Spirosoma aureum: one gene and its partners. The protein of the gene in region 1 interacts with the protein of each later gene in a pairwise test. Links are inferred from orthologs where the notes say so. Each region holds a gene or a part of one and is shown in the gene's direction. Other genes may lie near its edges. The genes, in order: G8759_RS03495, ung and G8759_RS00175.

Region 1 (3,034 bases):
ATGAGAAAATACTGGTTTTTATGCTTAAAGTACGTTCGCAGTTTGTGATTTTTAATGTTTATGCCAGTCGGTAACTACGAACAACAAACCGCTCCGGCGGTCCGGCACAAACCATTTCTCAGACAGTCTCCAGCAACTGTTGTTGATACTGAGGGAGTATTGTTAAAAGTTTTTTCTCAGTTTCGGCCAACGACAACTTAGATCGTCCACCGGCAGCATTTCGATGGCCTCCGCCATTAAAGTGTTTGCTTACCAGCTCACGAACGGAAAAATCGCCGATTGAACGAAAAGAGAGACGAATTTCATCGTTACGGTCAATCAAAATTGCGGCCATCACCACGCCTTCTACCGATAGCGCATAGTTGACCATGCCTTCCGTATCACCCGTTTTGGATCGATACTGCTTTAATTCGGCGTCAGTTAGGGTGATATAGGCAAATTTATATTCGGGTACTACTTTGAGCTTTTCGTTTAGGACATAACCTAAGAGTCGAAACTTATCAAGCGACACATTGTCGAAAATACGCCGGTGAATACTGCTTACATCAATCTTAAGGTCGAGTAACTCAGCAGCCATCCGGTGAACATCACCAGTTGTATTCGAGTGGCGAAACGAACCCGTGTCGGTCATCAGCCCCGAATACAAACACTCGGCAATAGGAACGTCGAGTAGATCTTTGTCGCCTAACTGCACAATTAGCCGGAAAACAAGTTCGGCAGTAGCAGCAGCACTTGGGTCCCAAAGAGCCAGATCGGCGAATGCTTCTGGTTCGAGATGATGATCGATCAGGATCTTACGAGCGCGAGACTGACGCACCATAGGCGCCAGATCGCGGATGCGGTCCAGGCTTGAGAAGTCGAGACAAAAGATCACATCGGCCTCTTCCATTAATTGGGCCACTGTTACCCGAACTTTCTCATCGAAGGCAATGACGTCATCATTACCCGGCATCCAATACAGATTTTGCCCGTAGTCGGTAGGGGTGACGACTGTCACGCGGTGACCTTTTTTGCGGAGGTAACCCGCCAAACCCAGCGATGATCCCATAGCATCAGCGTCAGGATTCTGGTGAGTTGTAATCAGCACAGTTTGGGCGGCACCACTCAGCGGTTGTCCGATAACTGCACCAATTGCTTCAATATCTTGCATAAACAAACAGCCGAAGCCGTAATCGAAACCCAAAAGTACGAATAATTTGGATATCAGTGGGCTTATTGACCTACATGGCATTTCGGGTAAAGTGCTTACCTTTGCGCCCAAATAAAATTTGGAAATAATCCCTGATGGCTACGAACCAAACGTTCACCATGATTAAGCCCGACGCAGTAGAAGGCGGGCATACTGGAGCAATTATTAAACTGATTGAAGAAGCAGGCTTCCGTATCGTTGCAATCAAAAAGACTCAGTTAACGCCTGAGCGGGCTGGTCAATTTTACGCCGTTCACCGCGAACGTCCGTTTTATAACGATCTACGGGCTTATATGTCGTCGGGAGCGATTGTGCCCATGATCCTGGAAAAAGAAAATGCAGTTGCCGATTTCCGTAAGTTGATTGGTGCTACGAATCCGGCACAGGCTGAAGAAGGGACAATCCGGAAGCTGTATGCCAAGTCGATAGAAGCAAACGCTATTCACGGCTCTGATTCAGATGAGAATGCAGCGATTGAGGGCGGCTTCTTTTTTGCCGCAACAGAGCAGTTTTAGTCTGAACGGTGATCAGGCTGATTAAAGGCTATTTAAAGCGTAATCAGCCTGGTCATAATCCATAACGCTTTTCATAATATTTGCAAAATTCCTTCAGGGCGCATACCTCGCACTTCGGTGTACGCGCGAGGCAAATGTATCGTCCGTGTAAAATAAGCCAGTGATGGGCTTTGGGAACGTATTGTTTCGGAATGTGGGCCATCAACGCTTTTTCAACAGCAAGTGGCGTTGTAGCGGTCAAAGGAGCAAGCCCGAGCCGATGTGAGACACGAAAAACATGCGTGTCGACGGCCATTGTTGGTTCATTATAGACGACTGATAAAATGACATGGGCCGTTTTACGGCCAACGCCCGGCAATGTCTGCAATTCCTCAACGGTTGCCGGAATTTCTCCCCCAAAGTGTTCCATTAAGGCCTTTGCCATCCCGACCAGGTGCTTTGCCTTATTGTTGGGGTATGACACGCTACGGATGTAGGTAAATACTTCGTCGACCGAGGCCGCGGCCAGCGATTCTGGCTCCGAAAAGCGAGCGAAAAGAGCTGGAGTAATCTGGTTAATCCGTTTATCCGTACACTGAGCCGACAAAATAACAGCAACCAGTAACTCAAACGGGTTGCCGAAATTTAATTCTGTTTTTGGCTCTGGATAATGCTGGGTAAAATAATCGAGAAATCGCCGGAAGCGTTCTTTTTTTTGCATACAAAAACGACCTTAAACACCGGATAACGGATCAAAACCAATTAACAAGGCTGCGATCTGTTATCCGATGTCCAATGTCTGGAATACAGCAAAACCCACTAACTCGCTACGAATGTCGCAGACGGGTTGGTGGGTTTGCCGAATGGTGTTTGGAGTAATTCAGAATGTTCTGAACCGTACTTTTTCGGGGTTGGCGTTCAATTTTATTCATCAAAGCCCGTAGTTCGAGGGCTTCGAGAAAGAACGTCATCAATTCCGGTTCAGACATCATGGCGTCTTCAATGAGCAGGTTCTCCTCTGGAGAGGTCTCCTCATAGACGTACCGGATTACATCATCTTGGGTAAATGTTTTTATCATAACTCAGCGAACGTTTGCTCAGTTGTTTGCGCAGATTAATCAGCGCATAACGCATACGTCCCAAAGCTGTGTTGATGCTGACTCCGGTTGCATCGGCAATCTCCTGGAAACTCATTTCCTCGTAGTGCCGCATAATGAGCACTTGACGCTGTTGTTCCGGCAATCGCTGAATCAGTTCGCGCAAATGCTCGTGTGTTTCCTGGCGAATTTGCAATGACTCTACCGAATCTTCAGCAAACTCAAGCGTATTAAACACACTGCTTCCGTCTTCA
Region 2 (3,073 bases), 7.1 Mb from region 1 along the record:
AATACCCAGCTCATCAAAATTCTGGCGGGCAACAGCCGCCGTTTCCGGACATCCTTCAAATGTCAGAATGCGGCCATTTTGCGGTTTGGCAGCCATTGCCAGATAAGCCGTCGTTACCCCAAGCGATGTACCTAAATCCAGAATAGTTTTTGCGTCGAACCGTCGAATGAGTCGAAACAGCAATCGACCGAACCGGGCTGGCTTCTGGGAGTTTCGGGCAATATCCCGAATGCTTCGCTGTTGGGAGGTATTTACTTTCGAACCCGCTCCAAAGTCCGTTATATGAATCAGCTGGCGATTTTGACGAAGCTTACTTTGTAAGGCCCGAATAGGTTTAAAAACAGGCTCAGAACGATTGCCCGCCCGAATAACACGAGTATAAAGCGTAAACAGAAAGGGCGAGTGAAGAGAATGCTCGTCGCGAGCACGAGCGAGGTAGCGTAAATAAGCAAACAACATAGGAAATGGATAATGTAGAATGTAAAATGAATAGTTCCATCATACGACAGTTATTCATTCAGAACCGCCCACGGGGTTCATTATCCATTATGGCTCATTAATTCAATTTATAGGGTACAATCATCGTGAATTCCGGAATGGCTACACGAACCTGTTTCCCATCAATAATACGTTCAACGAGGTAAGTACCGGCCATTTTGCCCATACTTGAGCGCAGATTGCAGCCCGATACATACTGATGAACTTCTCCGGGTTCCAGTACGGGTTGTAAACCAACCACGCCTTCCCCTTCAACCTCACGGACGGTGCCGTTGGAATCATAGATTGTCCAATGCCGTCTGAGCAACTGAATGGTATAGTCGCTGGCATTTTCGATCGTAATCCGGTAAGTGAACACGTAATGCGCTTGTAATGGACTGGAGTAATCGGATTGATACTCGGTCTTCACACTTACCTTTACGCCTTCTGTGACTGACGATACCATAAATTTAGTGTCGTTTGCAACCTTAAAACGAAAATTAAGTTGATTAGTTTTGATACGCAAGAACAGTCTTGAAAAAATTTTCAAAGAGTGGCTCTCGGCGTTTTTAGGCCTATAATGCCGAATCACCCTTATCAGTTCCCTACATGAACGTATCTATTGCAGAATCATGGCAAACAAGGCTACAGTTTGAATTTGATAAGCCTTATTTTATTGCGTTAGCGGAATTTCTGCGACAGGAATACAGTACCCAGCGGGTTTATCCACCCGGTCGGTTGATGTTCAACGCCTTCAATTCATGCAGTTTTGACGATACACGCGTTGTCATTCTCGGCCAGGACCCCTACCACGGCGAAGGGCAAGCCAATGGACTTGCGTTTTCGGTTGCCGATGGCATCAGTAAGCCGCCTTCTCTGGTCAATATTTTTAAAGAAATTCAGGATGATCTGGGCAAACCAGTTCCAAAATCGGGAAACCTCGAACGCTGGGCTCGCCAGGGTGTCATGTTACTCAACTCGACGCTTACCGTGCGGGCGGGGCAGGCAGGATCACATCAGGGCAAAGGCTGGGAAACGTTTACGGATGCGGTAATCAAACTGATCTCCGATGAGAAGCAACATGTCGTTTTTATGCTTTGGGGAGCTTACGCTCAAAAGAAAGGCGCTGTCATCGATAACAAAAAACACCTGGTTCTGAAAGCAAAACATCCATCGCCGATGGCTGCTCAATGGGGTGGCTGGTTCGGAACCAAGCATTTCAGTCAGGCCAATAACTATCTGGAAGGTAAAGGTCTACCGCCAATCGACTGGTAGTTTTCAGGGGGCAGTCTTCAGTTGGCGGTATTTTGGCAATAGTCATTTACTTACTGAAGACTGCCTACTGCTATCGTAATTTATAATCTGCCCGCATACCATCGCATATCCAGTTAGCCAGTGCCTGCCGATTACCGGCCAGCAGAAAGCGACGCTGATCTTTCTCGTTTCGGATGTTGCCTAATTCAATAAAGACGGTTGGTGGATGGCTGTTTTTTACCACATACAAGCTACTCCGGTCCGATACGTTGCCCAGATAGCTCCGGTTAGGTTGATAGCGCTTATAGCCAGCGTTGAAACTTCGATGAATATTTTTAGCCAGCCTTTTCCCTACTCCACTGTTCTGGTGGTGATAGAAAAACACATCGATGGTTTCGCCCGCGCTCCGGCTGTCGACATGAATGGTTACCATTCGTTGATACGCCCCTTTATGTTTTCGGTTGAGACGGTTCACGGCATCCGTACACTGGCGTAGCCGAAGGGTCTGGTTTAATGGAATTGTCTGTCGGAGATACGTAACTTCGTCGCGGTCCAGCTTCAGTATTTTATCATCCCGGATGCCATCATTAGGATCCTGAAGAATCATGTAAACAGTAGCGCCATGTTCCATCAGGGCACGAGCCAATCGGATAGTTACATCGTAGGCGTATTCGTCTTCGGGTAACACATACTTGCCGTACCGGCCCAGCGCGCCCGGATCAGGCCCGCCATGCCCCGATGCCAGATAATAGACCGCTCCCCTCAACAAATGATCTTTCACCGCCACATGGGCATATCTCGGACCAAACAAGGCCACAGTTGTTGATGAAACGACCTTCTTGTTTTCCTCCGCCAGCGCTTTTCTCTTGGTTGCTTTGCGATTGACTGCGCTTATTTTGGTGGTTGAGCGCCGATGTACTTTTCCCGCTATTCGTTTCTTGCCGGGTTTAGTCGGAGCGACATGGCCATTGGTTGGTCTGGCCAGAATCTGCTCATCTCCCCACCGACTTAAGCAGAAAAATAGGGTTAAAAGGACGACAAAAAACTGAGTATTGATGGAAGTATTCCGTTTCTGCACTGGCGTTATGTATCTATCTATGAACAAAGTAACGCTATCTTTCAGTGAAATGATGTAGATCTAGTGAATAAAGCGACTTCCATTTATGGAAAGGCCCCGAATGTACATTCGGGGCTTCACGTCAAACTCGTATGGCAGATTGATTAGTCAATCGTTCTAAACAACCGATTCCAGCGGATTTTATTCCAGATATTGGCTGGGTTTGGATCAAGCGACATCCAGACAAATACCGCTTTCCCAACGATGTGGTCTTCGGGAACGAAA
Region 3 (2,981 bases), 820 kb from region 1 along the record:
CCGAAGACCACGACTTTGCTGAGATCAATCATTTTTCGCTGTTCGGTAAAAATTATGCCTGGGCAACCGAGCAACGCGGAGCCGTTGGGCGTATAAATCCGCAGGAATTAAAGACCCTCTTCAATCAGATACCCGAAAAGCTCACTCTATTTGAAGAGGCTTATCTGAACCACAATACGCTGGCTGATGCCGCCCGGTATTACGTCAATGAGTTGTTTGGAGCCGAAGGTCTGGTCTGCCTCGATGCCGACGATGCCGCATTGAAACGTGTTTTCGCCCCAGTTATGCGGGATGAGCTGATCAATCAGCATGCTGGTGAGCTGGTGGTAAAGCAAACGGAATTACTCGAAAATCTGGGCTACAAGACAGTTATTACGCCCCGCGATATCAATCTGTTTTACCTGGATGATCAACTCCGCGAACGCATCGAGCGCAAGGAAGATGGAACGTATCGTGTACTGCATACTAAGCTTCGGTTTTCAGAAACAGAATTACTGGCCTTACTGGATGAGCATCCGGAACGATTCAGTCCCAATGTGGTGCTTCGGCCACTGTATCAGGAAACAATTCTGCCTAATCTGACTTACATTGGCGGACCGTCTGAAGTGCCCTATTGGCTGCAATTAAAGCCTGTTTTTGAGCATTTCCAGACTACTTTCCCCATTCTGATGCCCCGCAATTTTGCGATGTATGTACCAACTGTAAGCGCGAAGCGTGTTCGAAAATTAGGTCTAACGCCGGAAGAACTATTTAAAGATACATTGTTGCTGAAGCGTGAATTTGTTGAAACACATGCCCGGCATACGCTCAAATTTGACAACGAAAACAAAGTCGTCAACAAAGCACTGGACAGTATTCTCCATAAGGCGCAAATGGTCGATCCTACGCTTGAACGAGCCGTTCTGGCCGAAACGAAGCGATTTGCCAATGCTGTTGCCCGGCTGGAGAAAAAGATGCGTCGGGCCGAAGAGCACAATCAGGAAATTGGCGTTCGGCAGTTGCTGGCCGTTAAGAACGAACTGTTCCCCAATGGTGGTTTGCAGGAGCGTAGTGAAAATTTCCTGACGTTTTACCTGAACGATCGGAAGTTTCTTCAAAAAATGCTGTCGGTATTTGATCCTTTCGACTACCGAATGCAGCTTTGCCTCGAATAATACCTCCGTTGAGGTCGGTTAACGTGACCTGCCGTATGACAAAAGCTGAACTACGTCGCTACTACCTTGGTCTGCGAAAAGCGTTGCCAGCAGCAGCGATTGAAGCCCGAAGTCAAAAAATCTGCCAGCACTTTTTTAATCAGAACTGGATGGATGGTAACATTACTGTCCATACTTTTTTACCCATCCTATGCCAGAATGAGGTCAATACCTGGCCGATTATTCATCGGCTCTGGGCCGACTTTCCGGCGGTTCGGGTTATTGCTTCTGTAACCGACACAAAGGCCCATCATCTTACTCATTACGAGCTTACACCCAATACGGTTTTAGTCGAAAATCGCTGGGGCATTCCCGAGCCTGTTTCCGACCAATCATTAGCTATTAAGGCCGACAGTATCGACATAGTCCTTGTACCACTCCTGGCCTTTGATCAAAGCGGCCACCGGGTTGGCTATGGAGGTGGCTTCTACGACCGTTTTCTGGCCAACTGCCGACCCGATTGCCTGACCGTTGGTTTATCATTAGCAGAACCGGTCGATCCTATTGATGGAATCGAGCAAACTGATATTCCACTAGCAGTCTGCATTACACCGGAACAAGTCTGGTTTTTTTCTAAATAATTATACTGTGCCTCAAACTTTTACCGTACTTTTGCACTCCAAAATGTAGTGCGGGCGAAGAACCCGCTTTTTATTAACCAGTTAAAAGCGGGGTTCTCCCGCGTTAAAAGCATGAAAATCGCAGTCGTTGGAGCCACGGGCCTGGTCGGTGGCGAAATCCTGAAGGTTCTGGAAGAACGTAACTTCCCGGTATCAGAACTTATTCCTGTTGCTTCCGAGCGGTCGGTTGGTAAACAGGTGGAGTTCAAGGGTAAACCATACACGGTCGTTAGCTTCGAGGATGCCATTGCAGCCAAACCTGCCATTGCGATTTTCTCGGCGGGTGGCAGCACATCGCTGGCATTGGCTCCTAAATTTGCCGAAGCCGGTATTACCGTTGTCGATAACTCGTCGGCATGGCGTATGGACCCGACCAAAAAACTGGTCGTTCCTGAAATCAACGCAAACACGCTGACCCCCGAGGATAAAATCATTGCCAATCCAAACTGCTCGACCATTCAGATGGTGGTTGCGCTGAAACCCCTGCATGACCGTTATACCGTTAAGCGGGTTGTAGTATCGACTTACCAGTCGGTGACGGGTACGGGCAAAGCGGCTGTTGATCAACTCTTTGCTGAACGTAATGGCGATGATAGCGTTGCCAAAGTATACCCGCACCCGATCGACCTGAACGTATTGCCGCACATCGATGTGTTCCTCGATAATGGCTATACGAAAGAGGAGATGAAAATGGTCAATGAGACCAAAAAAATCATGGGCGACGACTCCATTCAGGTCACAGCTACCACGGTACGTATCCCGACCATTGGCGGCCATTCTGAAGCGGTGAATATTGAGTTCGAGAATGACTTCGAACTGGAAGAAGTCGTTGAGTTGCTGCGGAATGCAGAAGGCGTTATTGTACAGGATGATCCGAAAAATAAAGTGTATCCAATGCCGCTGACAGCGCACGGGAAAGATGAAGTTTTCGTGGGTCGTATCCGTCGTGACGAGAGCCAGCCCAAGACGCTGAACATGTGGATCGTGGCCGACAACCTTCGTAAAGGAGCGGCAACAAACGCCGTTCAGATCGCCGAATATTTACTGAAACATAATCTGGTGGAAGCAGGCGAAGTAGTAGCGTAACCATTCTTCCCGGCTAATTACCCAAAGTCCCGTTCGGTTTGCTACCGGGCGGGACTTTTTGCGTATCTTCAATACCTGTTAA

Evidence for each region.
Region 2: the proteins of G8759_RS03495 (region 1) and ung interact in binary tests that used the Escherichia coli proteins (3 or more experiments, as listed by UniProt). The link is inferred for Spirosoma aureum from one-to-one orthologs.
Region 3: the proteins of G8759_RS03495 (region 1) and G8759_RS00175 interact in binary tests that used the Escherichia coli proteins (3 or more experiments, as listed by UniProt). The link is inferred for Spirosoma aureum from one-to-one orthologs.

Annotation. Positions count from the first base shown.
Region 1 is NZ_CP050063.1:862,138-865,171, forward strand. The notes cover bases 122-2,994. They hold G8759_RS03495 (nucleoside-diphosphate kinase), read left to right. Parts: upstream 122-1,284; coding sequence 1,285-1,704; downstream 1,705-2,994. Other genes in these bases: G8759_RS03490 (DHH family phosphoesterase), read right to left, coding at 122-1,150; nth (endonuclease III), read right to left, coding at 1,757-2,404; G8759_RS03505 (hypothetical protein), read right to left, coding at 2,511-2,762; G8759_RS03510 (RNA polymerase sigma factor), read right to left, coding at 2,737-2,994. Outside these bases: G8759_RS03485 (FKBP-type peptidyl-prolyl cis-trans isomerase), read right to left, coding at 1-2; more of G8759_RS03490, read right to left, coding at 119-121; more of G8759_RS03510, read right to left, coding at 2,995-3,034. UniProt on the Escherichia coli protein: Major role in the synthesis of nucleoside triphosphates other than ATP. The ATP gamma phosphate is transferred to the NDP beta phosphate via a ping-pong mechanism, using a phosphorylated active-site intermediate.
Region 2 is NZ_CP050063.1:7,975,655-7,978,727, forward strand. Bases 8-2,919 are described here. They hold ung (uracil-DNA glycosylase), read left to right. Parts: upstream 8-1,086; coding sequence 1,087-1,752; downstream 1,753-2,919. Other genes in these bases: G8759_RS32050 (O-methyltransferase), read right to left, coding at 8-459; apaG (Co2+/Mg2+ efflux protein ApaG), read right to left, coding at 557-943; G8759_RS32065 (N-acetylmuramoyl-L-alanine amidase family protein), read right to left, coding at 1,823-2,809. Outside these bases: more of G8759_RS32050, read right to left, coding at 1-7; lepB (signal peptidase I), read right to left, coding at 2,953-3,073. UniProt on the Escherichia coli protein: Excises uracil residues from the DNA which can arise as a result of misincorporation of dUMP residues by DNA polymerase or due to deamination of cytosine.
Region 3 is NZ_CP050063.1:38,054-41,034, forward strand. What follows is about bases 162-2,981. They hold G8759_RS00175 (5-formyltetrahydrofolate cyclo-ligase), read left to right. Parts: upstream 162-1,189; coding sequence 1,190-1,774; downstream 1,775-2,981. Other genes in these bases: bshC (bacillithiol biosynthesis cysteine-adding enzyme BshC), read left to right, coding at 162-1,154; G8759_RS00180 (aspartate-semialdehyde dehydrogenase), read left to right, coding at 1,886-2,899. In the rest of the region: more of bshC, read left to right, coding at 1-161. UniProt on the Escherichia coli protein: Involved in the removal of 5-formyltetrahydrofolate.